DNA from 2 places in the Psychrosphaera ytuae genome. Region 1 is predicted to be linked to the other one. Evidence: predicted binding sites of a transcription regulator. Region 1 holds the regulator's gene; the other holds the start of a gene.
What was found. The regulator FNR, encoded in region 1, switches genes on or off when oxygen is low (the NO sensors DNR and NnrR bind a similar motif). The targets are predictions, from matches to a motif close to TTGATCTAGATCAA.
Positions count from the first base shown of each region.

Region 2: the regulator FNR is predicted to act here: its motif matches at 1,720-1,733, upstream of J1N51_RS12780 (OmpW/AlkL family protein).

Region 1 covers NZ_CP072110.1:412,353-415,781, reverse strand. Annotated here, with positions in the region: gene ttcA (tRNA 2-thiocytidine(32) synthetase TtcA) at 1-7, opposite strand, end outside; gene uspE (universal stress protein UspE) at 88-1,017, opposite strand; gene fnr (fumarate/nitrate reduction transcriptional regulator Fnr) at 1,148-1,870, opposite strand; gene J1N51_RS01885 (sulfite exporter TauE/SafE family protein) at 1,870-2,538, opposite strand; gene ccoS (cbb3-type cytochrome oxidase assembly protein CcoS) at 2,538-2,750, opposite strand; gene J1N51_RS01875 (heavy metal translocating P-type ATPase) at 2,760-3,429, opposite strand, start outside.
Region 2 covers NZ_CP072110.1:2,888,430-2,891,858, reverse strand. Annotated here, with positions in the region: gene speA (biosynthetic arginine decarboxylase) at 1-482, shown strand, start outside; gene speB (agmatinase) at 482-1,417, shown strand; gene J1N51_RS12780 (OmpW/AlkL family protein) at 1,789-2,487, shown strand; gene J1N51_RS12775 (ligand-binding sensor domain-containing diguanylate cyclase) at 2,611-3,429, opposite strand, start outside.

The DNA.
Region 1 (3,429 bases):
TTGTCATAACTACCCTCAAAAATCAGGGGCGCATTATAATCGGCTCGCGATGTTATTTAAACAACAAATTCAGCAACGAGACATTTGTTAGATTTTAATAGGGCACTCAAAGTCGTCAGGCTTGACAGCTAATAAGTCACACTCAACATTATCAATGACGTGTTCGGCTGTATTACCAATCAAAGCGGCGCTAATGCCTTGTCGACCCACGGTACCGATTACGATTAATTCGGCGTCCATTTCTTGCGCGAGACGCGGTATAACGTCCTCTGGCATCCCTTCAAGTACATGACAGTGCGACGAAACAATGTCATTTTCTGAGGCGAGTTTGGCCAAGCTTTCTGTGTGATGTTGTCTCATCGACGAATTGTATTCTTGTGGATCAAACTCTGGGATCTCAACTGCTATATTCACTGGTGTAGGCGGGTATGCGTTTACCAAGTGTGGCTCGGAATGAAGCAGTTTTGCCATGTAATTGGCATATTGAGTGATTTGGGTATTTAAGTTTTTGTGCTCTGAATCATCGGTTCCGGCAGAAACTGCAGCTAAAATTTTGCCGTGCTCTGGCCAAGCGTGTTCTTTGACTAATAACACAGGTACCGGGCATTTACGTAGTAGGTGCCAATCAGTAGGCGTGAAGATGACTGACTTTAAAGTGTCGTGCGCATGAGTACCTTTGATAACGAGGTCATATTTGTTAAATAAGACTTCTTTTATAATGCTTTCGTATGGGCGGTTGTGCCAAACGACTTTGTAATCAATCGGGGTGGCCTTTAGGTCTTGCTGGGCAATAAGTTCTTCTAGCCAAAGTGTACGATCACCAATAACAGCTTGTTTCATGGCATCGCGTTCATCAGCCGATAACATTGTTGTCATTTCATAAGAAAAGTCATAAATAGACAAAAATAAGGTGAGGGTAACGGGAGATTTTTTGGCGAGTTCGATAGCGCGTAATAACGCTTTTTGCTCTTCTTCAGTTGGGTCAACTACAACTAGTAATTTATTGAAAGTATTCATGACAATCCCTTTTTTTTGCCTTTTCTACATTTAGTGTAGAACAGACTAAAGGGATTTGAATGAGTTTTTATTGAACTAAATCAATCTTTTTGTCAGAAAATCAATACTATCGAATATTTTCTACAAGGTACTAAGCGAGTTGCTTCAATCCATCGACGTTTAAGATTTCGACGAATTTACCATCTAAATTGATCAATTCCTTTTTTTGCAACTTACTGATGATTCTGCTCACTGTCTCAACGGTAAGACCCAAATAGTTACCGATCTCGGCACGAGTCATGGTCAATCTAAATATTGTTGCTGACAAGTTACGCTCGTCGAACCGCTTCGACAAAGAGACTAAAAATGTACAAATTCGCTGCTCGGCGGTTTTCTTACTAAGTAACATAAACATAGATTGGTCGGCAGATATTTCATTACTCATTAATCTTTGAACTTGTTGGCGTAAGCTCGGCATCGAGCTTGAAAGGTTGTCAATGGTATTAAATGGGATCTCACAAACCATTGAGGTTTCTAATGCCTGAGAATATGTTTTATAACTTTGATCTGCGATTCCATCAAAACCGATAATGTCTCCCGGTAGATGGAAACCCGTAATTTGTTCGGTACCGTTTTCATCAATTAAAAAGGATTTGAAACTACCTGACCTGACGGCATAGAGAGCACGTAGAGGTTGCTTGGCCTCAAATAGATATTGGTTTTTTTGATAGGGTTTCTTTCGCTCAATCAAATCATCAAGTCGGGTTAACTCTTCATTGTTTAACGAAAAAGGCAAACACAGCTGGTTTAAATTACAATTTGAACAGCTTATAGAAAACTGACCACATTGATTCTTGCTTCTTAATTGAGTCATTATTCAAGTCCTTGTAATTTTAACCAGGTTGTATACAACTGATATGATGCCATCAGAATGATAAACATACCAAACACAGTTCTAATTTTCTTCTGCTTTATGTAAATAGCCAATTTATTATTCAGACTTGTCATACCAATTAGTGCAGGAAGAGTAGCGATACCAAACATAAACATGACGGCACCCCCGTGTAATGGTGAGGGAGCAACCAAGGCTAAGCTTAAAGCGGTATAGACCAGACCACACGGTAAAAATCCCCAAAACAGCCCATACATCAAACATTTGAATACACTATCAATGGGCAATAAACGTTTTTTTATCGGCTCTAATGACTTGTTAACCCAAACGCCGATTTTTTCTATGTTTAATACGGCATTCGAAACGTTACAGATGTGTAAACTAATGCCAAACATCAACAAACTAGCGAAAACATTTAGGTACAACACATTTCCACCGCTTAAAGAAATGATACCTTGTGAAAAGTAGTTTGCGATGCAGCCAATTAAGGCGTAACCACTAATACGCCCAAAACTAATGTATGTGGTGTAGCGCAAAATTGATTTTTCTCTTGGGATTGAGAAGCCAAGTGCCATTGAGAGCGAACCACACATAGTTAAACAATGGACTAGGCCAAACAAGCCCATAAAAAACGCTGTGCTAATGAGCATTAAACACGCCCATTTTTGGTAGATTGATTGTCGGTATTATTTTCGGCTGGTTTTGCTGTTTCCTTTTTTGGCATATCGTCATCCATTAATATGGATAAGCCTTGTTTTTCGAGATCTTCAAATTGCTCTGATTTTGTAGCCCAAAAAAACGCGTATACACCTATGATCACAAATACAATGGCGATGGGAATTAAGTAATAAATAATACTCACTGATTTATCCTACTTTAAAAGCCTTAAAGAGTTGGTCACGACAATTATCGAACTAGCCGACATACCGATCACCGCGATGTAAGGTGGCACAAAACCTAGCATCGCCACTGGCAATATAGAAATATTGTATATCAAAGACCACAAAAGGTTTTGTTTAATAATGCGTTTTGTCTTGTGTGCGTACTCAAACAGTTTACTGACGGTATGAAGTTGGTCTTTAACAATAATAATACTTGCTGATTGTTTACTTATGTCTGCGCCGCTTCCCATTGCAACACTCACATCCGCAGCAGCAAATACAGGTGCGTCATTAACGCCGTCGCCAAACATCATCACCGCATCACCATTATTTTGATAACTTTGAACTAAAGCCGCTTTTTGTTCCGGCTTACAACCAAGGTGTACGTCATCTAATTTAAGTTCGCTTGCAGTCTTTGCTACGTTTTCACTTTTGTCACCGGTTAACATTACCAACTTAAGATTTAAGCTACGTAGATATTGCAGTAAGGTCGTCGTACCGTTTTTCACTTGATCAGCCAAATTAAACTCGGCTATCGGTATGCTTTGTTGTTCTTTTATAATTGAGACGTAAACATTAGCGCCAGTGTGCGTAGTTTTACAATGCTGTGCGTTTCCAATAGCCAAATCAACTAGGTCACCAGAAGGTAGGGTAATTTCA
Region 2 (3,429 bases), 860 kb from region 1:
CGTGGGGAATCGATCAAGTATTTCCAGTATTGCCATTGTCCAATTTAGACCGCTGTGATGAAACAAGAGCTGTTCTGCTTGATATTACCTGTGATTCTGACGGTGCTGTTGATCATTACGTAGATGGCCAAGGTATAGAAAAAACGTTACCCGTTCCTAGTTGGAAAGAAGGGAATGAGTATTTACTCGGTTTTTTCTTGGTAGGAGCCTATCAAGAAATATTAGGGGACATGCATAATTTATTTGGTGACACACACAGTGTTGTTGTTCTGCTTGATAACGAAGGACAGATTGAAATCACAGAAATTAATGAAGGTGATACTGTCGAAGATATGCTGACCTATGTGCATTTAGAAGCAAGTAAATTCAAACAAACATACAGTGAATTGGTAAACAATAAATTACCAAATACTGAACGTGAAGATATTTTTAATGAATTAGTAGCCGGGTTAAACGGCTACACATATTTGGAGGACTTTTAATGTCGATTTTAACCAGCAGTGTATTTAATCAGATTGATAATTCCATATACTCAAACGCGATGACTTTTTTGCGGTCTCCTCTGACATTAGATCCAACTAAAAGCAATGCCGATGTAGTGATATTAGGACTGCCCTTTGATATGGCTACTTCTGGTCGCTCCGGCGCAAGAATGGGGCCAGACGCCATTCGTCAAGCATCAATTAACCTAGCATGGGAAGGTCGACGTTTTCCTTGGGACTTTAAATTGGCGGAGGTGTGCAGTTTGGCGGATGCGGGCGATTTGGTCTTTTCGGCTGGAGACAGTGAAGAGTTTTGTGCGCGGGTGGAAATGGCATCTGATGAAATACTATCATCAGGTAAGAGCCTATTGAGTCTTGGCGGAGATCATTTTGTGACCTTGCCATTGTTGCGTTCTCACGCCAAAAAATTTGGAAAAATGGCGTTAGTTCATTTTGATGCACATACCGATACATATGACAATGGCAGTCGATACGACCATGGCACAATGTTCTACCATGCGCCAAACGAAGGCTTGATAGAAAAAGAAAATTCTGTGCAAATAGGCATTCGTACAAATTACAAACAAAAAGGTCATGGTTTTAATGTAATTAACGCTATGCAAGCAAATGACATGTCAGTAAGTGACATAGTTGAGCAAATTAAAACAACTATTGGTGACCTGCCGGTTTACTTAACCTTTGATATAGACTGTTTAGATCCTGCATTTGCTCCAGGTACTGGAACTCCTGTATGTGGTGGTCTAACAACAGATAAGGTACTTAAAATCCTTAACGCTTTACAGGGAATAAACTTGGTAGGCATGGATGTTGTTGAAGTAGCACCAGCTTATGATCAGAGTGAAACAACTGCACTAGCCGCGGCCACTATAGGGTTAGATTTATTACACTTATGGGCTACAAGAAACATTAAATAACAATTAAAAACCATGGCTACCTTTCTGCGTTTATTTGTACTAGAGCTTATTGAATAAATTTAAGGTGATTGAGACGGCTTATCGGCCGTCTCGCACTTATTTTAAGATGTTAATTTTTAGGCACCGTCTATTCAAAATCCGTTGCCTTCGGGCGTGGCGGTTCAAGTCCACCCACTGGTACCACTTCTCTTGATAAAAAAGAGAAAAAATAACCGACAAATCTTATAAAGAATGTCGTTTTTTTTATGCCTGAAGTCCTTCAACAATCCAACAAATATTCCTTACCACCATAACGACTTAATTTGTTTTAGATCAAATGTTCTAACTCCCATTCTCTATATCCTGCACTCAGTTTTTAAAGGAGATTGGAAATGACAAAAAATCGTATTTATGCCGCTCTATTTACTGCCTTAACTGGACTATCAGTTACGACTCTTCCTGCTCTAGCTCATCAAACTGATGACATGCTAGTTCGCATTGGTGCAACAACCGTTGCTCCTCAAGACAATAGCTCGAATATATTCTTAGCTGGCGGTGATTTAGGTTTTGGTGTATCAGTAGACAGCAATACCCAACTAGGCCTCAACTTTGCTTACTTTATTACTGACAGATGGAACATCGAAGTACTTGCTGCAACGCCTTTTAGTCATGAAGTCAGTGTAAATACTAATCCACTTGGACTTGGGAAACTTGCAGACGTCAAACATTTACCACCTACGGTTACAGCAAACTACTATTTTGCTGATACCTCAAGCAAACTTCAGCCATACGCTGGTGTAGGCTTAAACTATACTGTATTTTTTGATGAAAACTTAACGGCTGAAAATCAAGAAATTGGCTTTTCTGACTTGAAGTTAGATAACTCATTTGGGTTTGCGGGCCAAATAGGCGCTGACTACCAGCTAGATAATGGTTGGTTTATTAATGGCTCAGTTCGTTATATCGCTATTGATACCAAAGCAACCTTCACACTCAACAATCCGACTCTTGGTGCAAATAATGCTCCCGGTTCTGTTAGTGTTGATATTGATCCTATTGTTTACACACTATCAATTGGCATGAAGCTATAACTGTTTTGCTAATAAAATTATTGAACAAGCCAGCGCATGGATTAGCATCGCTGGCTTTTTAATTAACAGTTGTAAGTAACAAAGCATTGAGTTCTGAATATTACATCAAACATTTACGGTAGGTTAGCTCGATAACTTTGTACTGTCTCCGGGCTCTGGAGCGTCTGGATAAAACACGTTTATCTTGTTTCGGCCAAACTGTTTGGACTCGAACAGGGCCATATCCGCTCGGTGAATAACTTGCTCATAATTGTGGGCATTTTCAGAACTTGCGACACCACCACTTATGGTAATCGTGAGTCCTTCTGCAATCTCTTCGTTATCCTTGATGTAAACTGCTTTTCTTAGTTTTTCGGCCATCTCAAAGGCCGTGTCGAGAGAAGTTTCTGGGAACAATACAATAAATTCCTCACCGCCCCACCTTGCGATTATGTCTTGCTCTCTAAGGGTGTTTTTAAGTGTATCTGCCACCGACTTTAACGCGGCGTCGCCTGCACTATGCGACCAGTTATCGTTAATACTCTTAAAGTAATCAATATCAAAAAAGCCAATGCAGTATTTCGCCCCATGGCGATCGGCTAACGTTTGCCACTCTTCACATTTTTCACTGAAGGCACGTCGATTCAATAATTCAGTTAATGCATCTTCATTAGACAATCGTTTCAATACCTTGGAGCTTTCAACTAATTGTTTGAGTAACTCACTTTTTTCTTGATTGGCCTTTAACAATTTACTTGACTGAATTTGTAATGCCTTTGTCTTTTCATCGACTTGTTGTTGCAGTATTTTCTGACGTAGCCTTGCTCGATACGAGCGCCAATATAACGACAACCACAAACAAAAGATTAGCCCAAAAATACTGACTACCTTGAAAACATTTGTTTGCCACCAATAAGGTAATTTGACGATTGTCATCTGTTTGGGAACACTCCATTCATATGG